DNA from 2 places in the Pseudarthrobacter sp. RHLT3-21 genome. Region 2 is predicted to be linked to the other one. Evidence: predicted binding sites of a transcription regulator. Region 2 holds the regulator's gene; the other holds the start of a gene.
The links. Region 2 encodes LexA, which represses DNA repair genes until DNA is damaged. Its sites were predicted from a motif close to TCGAACANNTGTTCGA; they were not measured.

Region 1 (4,417 bases), on a different contig from region 2:
GTGGGTGCTGCGGATCAGTTCGTAGGTTGGTTCATCATCCAGCGGCACGGCGTTGAGGTCGATGTGGCCGTTCTCGGCGATGTAGTCCGGCCCGGTCCCGTCAGGACCTGCAGGGTGGGCCCCGGCCGCCACCACTTCCGCTTTGGAAGGATGGATCCGGATGACTTCCCGGACGGCAAACGCCATGGCGCTCTGCATCCTGACCCCCAGGACATCGAGCTTGAGCATGCCCATGGGATCCATGTCGTGTTTATCGAACTGGCTCATGGGCAGCCCCAGTCCGCTGGGCTGCACAGGGGTCCGGTCCAGCAGCGTGGCGTCGCCCAGGATCACCCCGCAGGGATGCATGGAAATATGGCGGGGCAGCCGGTCCAGCCGTTCGGTGAGGTCCACCAGCAGGTCAAGCTGCTGGTTTTCGGCGAAGTCCCGCTGTTCCACCCGTCCGGCGAACTCCCGCAGCTCAGGTTTTTCAACCAGTGCCTCACGGAATTTCCGGGCCGAAAAGCGCCACAGCTGCTTGGCGATCTCGCCGACGTCGTCATCGTCCATACCCAGGGCCATCCCGGCGTCGCGGACGGCACCGCGGGCGCGGTACCCGTTCTGCATGCTCATCAGCGTGACGCGCTCGGAACCGAAGCGGTCAAAGATCCGCCGGTATACGTTGTGCCGTTCGGCGCTTTCGACGTCGATGTCGATGTCCGGCAACGTGGCCCGGTCCCGGGACAGGAAGCGTTCGAAGATCAGGTCGTGTTGCAGGGGGTCCACCTGGCTGACATCGATCAGGTAGTTGACCAGGCTGGAGGCCCCGGAACCGCGGGCCGCTGCCCTGACCCCCATGTCCTGGATCATCCGGGAGACCTCCGCGACCGTGAGGAAGTAGGAGGAAAACCCGAGGTTCCTGATGATCCCCAGTTCGTGCTCCAGCCGCGAGCGCATGTCCTTGTGGGCTGAGCCTGAGATTCCGGGGAACCGCCTGCTGATCCCGGCCTCACAGCGCTGCACCAGTTCATCGTGCGGGTCCTGGCTGATGCCAATGACCGATGCCTCGGGGACTACCGGCTGCTTCCAGCCCATGTCAGTCACCGGGTCAATCCGGCAGAAGTCGGCGAGCGCCTCGGTCTGTGCCATCAGCTGTTTGAGGTCCGCTGCGCCATACCCTGCGGCGCGGATGATTTCCTTGCCGAGCTGAAGCATCTGCGCTGATGATTTGAGCCAGGCCTGCCCGTTGGGCTGGAGCAGCGGTTCGGCCGCGAGCTCAGGGAGGGACTTCAGCGTCCGGGCGGAGTCGAGCACGTCCGCCGTGGCGGCACCGTCCTCAGCGCAGTAGCGGACCGCATTGGTGAGCACGGCCGGTACATGGTGTTCTTCCGCGAGTTTGAGCATACGTACCGCATGGGCGGTGCTCAGGGGCGCCCCGGGGGCAGTGAGCTGGGAAACGACTTCTGCCACCAGGGTTTTTGGGGGCATAGCGTCCAGCCAGCCTTTGAAAAGGGTGCGCGGACGGAGGTAGCGCCGGCCACTCATGGCCCGTCCGACGTCGGAATCCGGGCCGATCAGTACTGTCAGGACCGGTTTCAGGGTTTTGGGGTCGAGCGTGCGGGAGGCGAGTTCGGCGCGGGTGACCGCCACCGGCACCGCTCCCCCGGCTTTGCCTGAGGTGCGGGCATGGGCGTCGGACACCAGCCGGCACAGGGCACGGTAGCCCGCCCCGTGGTTGTGGCCACGGGCGAGGACCACCACCCTGCCGGCGAGCTGGGTGCGGTGGTCGCCGTCGTCGTCGAAGACCGCAAGGTCCACACCCACGATGGGGTCGATGCCGGCAGCCATGCAGGCTTTGAGGTGTTTGATGGTGCCGTAGAGGCCGTCCCGGTCCGTGCAGGCGAGCGCGGTTGCGCCGTCCGCGGCGGCAACCTGGGCCAGTTCGTCCGGCCAGGCCACGCCATAGTGTGCGCTGAAGGCCGTGGAAACGTGAAGGTGGGAGAAGCTCATGCTGTTTGGGGCCGGAGTGCGTCGTGGATCCGCAGGAGCCTCCAGCGGCCGCTGCCGATATGCCTGCTCAGGTCCAGGGTGAGCGGCTCTGCTGCATCCCGAGGGCCGGCACTCCGCGGGTCCGCCCGCACTTGGACGCGCCAGATTTCGTGGTCCACCAGCCCCGGCCCGCTGCCGAGGGGTGCACGGCGTTCCTCGGCCCACCACTGCCGGCGTTCGTACCACCGGATAGGCTCGGCGCACACCGTGTAGTGCCGCCCGGCCCACTGGAGTTTCAGCGGCTGGCCCGCAGGGGTGCAGACGACGTCCACGGACTCGCTGAACATACCCATGGGCGCCTCCCGGAACTGAACGGATCTGATGCAAAATGCTGACGCAAAAAGCAAGGTATTCGAATACATGTTCGAATAAATCCAGTCTACGACGGCGCTCCGACAAAACCTAGACAGGGGTGGACGGACGGGGAGCAGGAGGGCAGGATTGTGGCATGAGCACCCATGACGCACTCCTCAAGCATGTAAGTATCAAGGCCCGGGACGAAAAGCTCGTGGCAACCTTCGCCATCGACGGCAACATACCGGGGGCAGGTGCGTACGTAGTGGGACTGGTGGCGGCGAGCCCTGATTACTCATCACAAAGACGGTTGGGCATTGAGTTCATGAACGGGGAGGCCATTGCCTTCTACTCGTTCAGCCATGACCAGAGCGCCGAGGAAAACTATGATCTTGCCGGCGTGACACACTCGGGCAACACCATCACGGGCAATTTCCCTGTCGCGGCCGTCCATGGCCTGGGCAAGGGACACATTATGTCGGCTTTCAGCGAGGCTGACGGCCGGGAATTCCAGTCGGGCGTCGCCGTCGACGAAGCGCTCTAGGGAGCACGCAAATAGCAAACACCGGGGCAGGTGCTGCCGGAACCGTGTCCGGACAGCACCTGGGGCGGCGTCAGCTGCTTTTCTTGTGGACCTTCATTTCGAGTTCGATGAACCCCGAGATCATGGCCCGGTAGGTTGATTCCACGATGTCCGGATCAATGTCCTTCTTTTCCGCGGCGGACCGGACATGCTCAATCACCCGTTCCACCCGGCCGGGTGCACGGACTTCAGCGTCGTCCCCCTTCAGGGTTCCGGCGATCCGGATCAGGCGTTCACGCCGCGCAATGAGCGTGACAATCTGCTCATCAACTTCGTCGACCGCAATCCGAACGGCAGCGAGCTGTTCCTTGTCGGCCAAAGCATCCCGATCGTTTCCTTGAATTGTTGCCATCTTCTGACAGTATCGAAGCATGCAGCCCAGAGTCGACTTCATTTCACTAGGCGTTCGCAGTGTTGACGCCTCCCGCCGGTTCTACGCGGAGGGCCTCGGCTGGCCTGTCCACCGCGAGTTTCCCGGCGATGTGGTGTTCATCCAGGTCAACCACGGCCTCGTCCTTTCCCTGTGGGATGCCGCGCAGATGCACGCCGAGGCGGGGGTAGGTGCTCCCGGCCCGGTCCCCTGCATCACGCTCAGCCACAATCTGCCCAGCACCGAAGCGGTGGACCGGGTCATGGCGGAGGCGGCATCGGCCGGGGCCACCATCATCGCAGTGCCCGTCACCCAGCCCTGGGGCGGGTACAGCGGCTATTTCGCCGATCCGGACGGCTTCCGCTGGGAGATTGCCTATAACCCCACTTGGGCAGTGGACGACGGCGGCAAAGTCACCGTCTAGGGGTCAGGCACCTCTGCCGTCACCCAGGTCAGCGAACGGAACGCCTCAGAACAGCGCCTCCACCGGACGGATGAGCTCCGGGGAATTGTTGCGCACGTTTCCCACCTCCCGGCCTACCGAATCCACGTGCCAGTCGCCGGCCACGTCCTTCACATGGGCGCGGACCAAGTCCACCAGGAAGGCAGCGTCGTCGATCTGCGGGTCGATCCAGGACTCCATCGTGGCCCGGTCCATGGGCAGCGGCACGCGGTCGTGCAGGGCGGTGAGCTTGCCGAAAATTGTGGACTCAGCACCCGGCGGCGGGGTGTCTGCCGTCAGGATGGACGTGGAGAGCATCCACCGTCCGGGATCACCCTCGGCTTTGGAAGGATCCTTCCACCACTCATACAGGCCAGCGAACACCAGCCCGCTGCCCTTGCCCGGATGGACGTAGTAAGGCTGTTTGGCTTTGCCGGTGCCCTGCTTCCATTCGTAGTACCCGTCCGCTGGGACAGCGCAGCGCCGTGACTTCACGGCCTTGCGGAAGGCCGGCTTCTCCAGAACGGTCTCGCTCCGCGCGTTGATCATCTTGGGGCCGATACCTGGATCCTTCGCCCAGGACGGCACCAGGCCCCAGCGGGCCACATGCAGCTGCCGCACAGGGCGGTCGTCGATCAGCCGTTCCAGAACGATCGGCACATCGTCGGTTGGCGCCACGTTCCAGGACGGCGGAAGGTGC
Region 2 (4,417 bases):
CAGACGTCATGCGGGCTGTCGAGGCCGCCGAAGAAGACATAGTTCGAATCGGAGGCGGCGGGCTTGAGACCCATGCGGGTCAGCTCCGAGACGATGCGGTCGCGCTGCTCCTTGATGTCCTCGACGTCGGCCATCAGGGCCGTGCGGTGCTGGAGGGCGGCGAGGGCTGTTGCCTGGGTAATGGCCGAAAGGTGGTACGGCAGCCGGACCAGGCGGAGTGCGTCCGTGACTTCAGGAGCGGCGGCCATGTAGCCCAGGCGGGCACCCGCGAGGGCGAACGCCTTGCTCATGGTGCGGGACACAATGAGGCGCTCCCGGCCGGGCAGCAACGTCAGGGCGCTCGGCGTTCCGTCGTGGGCGAACTCGTGGTAGGCCTCGTCAACGATCACGATGGTCTGGCTGTCCTCGCCGGCCGCGTACACGGCCTCCACAACGTCCAGGCCCAGGCCAGTGCCGGTGGGGTTGTTCGGTGAGCACAGGAAAACGATGTTGGGCTGAAGCTCTTTGACCTGCAACGCGGCCGATTCGGCACTGAGCCCGTAGTCATCGGCGCGCTGTCCCACGATGTACCCGGTGTCCGTGCCGCTGGCCAGGAGCGGGTACATGGAATACGTGGGCGGGAATCCCAGGGCTGTGCGCCCGGGTCCGCCGAAGGCCTGGAGAATCTGCTGGAGGACCTCGTTGGACCCGTTGGCCGCCCAGATGTTGGTGGCATCAAGACCGTGGCCGAGATATTCGGCAAGCGCTTCCCGGAGTTCGGTGAACTCACGGTCCGGGTAGCGGTTGAGGCCTGCCGCGGCTTCCGTCACGGCCACGCTGATCGCGGCCCGTACGTCCGCCGGGACGCCATGCGTGTTTTCGTTGACGTTCAGCAAGATAGGTACATCCAGCTGCGGGGCACCGTACGGGGTCAGTCCGCGGAGGTTGGTCCGGAGGGGAAGTCTGTTCAGACGCTCTAGCTGGTCATTCACCTGAACAGTTTAGGTCCGAAGCAGACGGCCTGAAAATGTCACGGCCTTCGGCGGCTGGCTCCCGACCCTGAAGGCACCTACTTGGTGGGGACGAAGAGTTGCTGTCCGGGGACAACGCCGCCGGCGGACAGGTTGTTCAACTGAGCAATATCCGCGATGACATCACGGGGATCACGCTCGGGCGCTACGGTACCGGCGATGGTCCAGAGGGACTGTCCGGCCTGCACTGTGACCGAGACTGTTGGCGTCACCGACAGGTCGGCGGCAGAGTCGGCCGCCTTTGCCGGGGCGTTGAGGAAACCTGCCAGTGAAAGCAGGATTGCGGCGAGGATCACCAGCGGGATGCCAATGAGGACAACCCGGCCCCTGCGGGTCAGGCGCAGCGGCGGCAAGGATTCCCTGCGCTGCCTGGGCGCCGAACCCGACGTCGACACGGGTGCGGACCACTGCCGCGAGGTGAGGTCCTGCACGGAAATGAGCTGCGGACGCGAGTCCTGCGAAGCAGATATAGCTGACATGAAATGAGCCCTCCTGGACCATACTGTGCTGCCCGGCGCGCCCTCCGCGTCCACTTGCCGGTGCCGGCCTGGGCCGTCCATAAATTCGAATATTCGAATCCGCAAGCAACGAGTAGAACACATGTTCGAACTTTGCTTCTTCATTTTTAGCACTTATCAACGAATATTGTCGAGACTCGCTAGAACAAATGTTTGAAAAAGCCCTGTGGCTGGCCTACGTTTGGATCAAAGAACAACCACCCCTGTAGTTGATCAGCAGGGTCTGACAATCAACTCCAACACCAGCCCCGGGGCGTTCCAGGCACCAGCTGCCGGAGCGTATCCAGGCAACCGAAAGGCATTGGCGAACATGGCAGCACCAGCCGCCGAGGGCAAGGCGACACCGCAGCGCCGCCAGCCCCAACGGACCCCCAAAGGGCTCACCGCCCGCCAAAAGAAGATCCTCGAAACCATCCAGCGCTCGGTGAATGACAACGGCTATCCGCCGTCGATGCGTGAAATCGGCGACACCGTGGGCCTGGCGAGTTTGTCCAGCGTGACCCACCAGCTGTCGCAGCTGGAGAAGCTGGGATACCTGCGCCGGGACCCCAAGCGTCCGCGCGCCATGGAGGTCCTGATGCCGTTGACGCTGGACGGCGGGTCGGCCAAAACCAACGGGGCAACCAAGCCCACAGTCCTGCACGGGATCGGCGGAACGGTCACCGAACTTCCCTCTGCCATGGACACCGCCATGGTGCCGTTGGTGGGCCGGATCGCGGCCGGCGGGCCCATCTTTGCTGATCAGGTGGTGGAAGACGTGATGCCCCTGCCGCGGCAGCTCGTGGGCCAGGGTGAGCTCTTTATGTTGCGCGTGGCCGGCGACTCCATGGTGGACGCTGCCATCTGCGACGGCGACTGGGTAGTGGTCCGCCGGCAGGCCGACGCCGCCAACGGCGATATCGTCGCGGCCCTGCTGGACGACGAAGCCACCGTGAAGACGTTCCGCCAGCGCGATGGCCACACGTGGCTGTTGCCGCAGAACACGCAGTACGAGCCCATCCTGGGCGATCACGCCACGATTATGGGCAAGGTCGTCTCGGTCCTGCGGTCGCTCTAGGACGCGAGCGGGCCCTACACGGCCTGGCTATGGGACGCGAGCCCGCTGCGGGACAGGGCCTGGCTTGTGGGACCCATGCAGGGTCCGCGCTCAGTCAGGCGCCCTTCCCGGCCAGCCTTTCCAGGGCAGCAAACGCTGTCTTGCGGTCCGTGGTGGGCCAGAACGGCGGCAGCGCGGCGCGGAGGAATCCGGCGTAGCGTTCGGTGGCAAGCCGGGAATCGAGGACGGCCACTACGCCTTTGTCTCCGGTGGAGCGGATCAGCCTGCCCGCGCCCTGGGCCAGGCGGATGGCCGCGTGGGTCGCCGATACCGCCATAAAGCCGTTTCCGCCCGCCTGCGCAACGGCGCGGGACCGTGCGGTCATCAGCGGATCATCCGGCCGCGGGAACGGGATGCGGTCGATCACCACGAGCCGGCATGATCCGCCCGGAACATCAACACCCTGCCACAGGGACATCGTTCCGAAGAGGCAGGTATCGGGCTCGTCCGCGAACTGCTTCACGAGGGCCGTCATGGTGGAGTCGCCCTGGCAGAGAATGCTGGGGCCGAGCCGGGGACGCATTGCCTCCGCGGCCTCCTCGGCCGCACGGCGCGACGAAAAGAGACACAAGGCGCCGCCGCCGGACGCCCGGATCAGTGCCTCAAGTTCATCGAGTGCCTCCGGAGACGCCCCGCGGCCTGGCTTGGGGAGGTGCCCTGCGACGTAGAGGATCCCCTGCTTGGGATAATCAAAGGGCGATCCGACGTCGATCCCGGTCCAGCTCGGTGCGCCCTCCCCCACCAGCCCCAGGCCGCCGGCGGCCGGTTCAAAGGCTGAGCCGATGGCAAGCGTGGCCGAGGTCAGCACCACGGTGTGGCCGGCGAAAAGCCCTTCGCGGAGCTTTCCGGCAACGCTGAGCGGCGCGATGTTGACCAGGGCAGGCGCAGACTCGTCGGGCTGCGCATAGCCCTGTTGCGGGTCGAAGGAACTTGCGCGGGAAAACCACACCACTTCGCGGTTTTCACGGGCAACGATGAGCCGTTCGCACAGTTCGAGGATCAGCATCAGGCGTGAGCGCGCGAGCTGCCGCCCGCCGTCGGCCGATTGGCTGCCGTCACCCTTGGAATCGGACAGGGCAGCGCGGCAGGCCTCACGCAACTGGTCCACGCAGTCCAGCAACTCGTCGTTGAGGCCGTTGGGGAGCAGGCCGTTGGGCACGCCGGCCAGGGCGAGTTCCAGGTTGGCGGCCGCTGCGTTGAGGGCATCCACCGTGATGGCCGTATGCTTCCGCGCGCCCGACGCCGCAGCGTGGACCATTGCCACCGAGAGTTGCCCCGACACCGCACCGGTGACCCGGTCCTGTAGTTCGTGGGCCTCGTCCACCACCACAACGTCGTATTCGGGGAGCACTGCGAGGCCTTCAAAGGCGCTGACGGCGAGCATGGCATGGTTGGTGACCACAACGTCGGCCTCGGCGGCGTCGTGGCGCGCCAGTTCGCTGAAGCATTCGGCCGCCATGGGGCATTTTTGGGCGCCCAGGCATTCCATTGACGTCACTGAAACCTGCCGCCAGGCCCGGTCGGTAACACCGGGCAGCAGCTCATCGCGGTCGCCTGTGGTTGTCTTTTCCGCCCACTCGCGCAGGCGCACCACTTCCTTCCCCAGCTGGGACGACGGCCCGCCCAGGGCGGCGGCAAAATGCGGGACGCTGGTGTCTTCGCCGAGGGAGAACAGCTGGCCCTCGGCGGGTTCCTCAGAAGGGAACCCGCCTTCGAGCTTGTGCTGGCACACATAGTTGGAGCGGCCCTTGACCAGTGCCACCTTGACCGGGCGGTCCAGGGCAGGGGTGATG

Region 1: a site for LexA is predicted at 2,381-2,396, ahead of AC50YA_RS16015 (DUF6504 family protein). Genes of this name have one in related genera too.

Annotation. Positions count from the first base shown of each region.
Region 1 is NZ_JBWZCI010000016.1:62,830-67,246, forward strand. It holds gene AC50YA_RS16010 (DNA polymerase III subunit alpha) at 1-1,989, opposite strand, end outside; gene AC50YA_RS16015 (DUF6504 family protein) at 1,986-2,321, opposite strand; gene AC50YA_RS16020 (hypothetical protein) at 2,477-2,866, shown strand; gene AC50YA_RS16025 (chorismate mutase) at 2,937-3,257, opposite strand; gene AC50YA_RS16030 (VOC family protein) at 3,277-3,699, shown strand; gene AC50YA_RS16035 (SOS response-associated peptidase) at 3,745-4,417, opposite strand, start outside.
Region 2 is NZ_JBWZCI010000014.1:69,211-73,627, reverse strand. It holds gene AC50YA_RS15140 (histidinol-phosphate transaminase) at 1-971, opposite strand, end outside; gene AC50YA_RS15135 (LysM peptidoglycan-binding domain-containing protein) at 1,049-1,489, opposite strand; gene lexA (transcriptional repressor LexA) at 1,839-2,585, shown strand; gene AC50YA_RS15125 (ATP-dependent DNA helicase) at 2,680-4,417, opposite strand, start outside.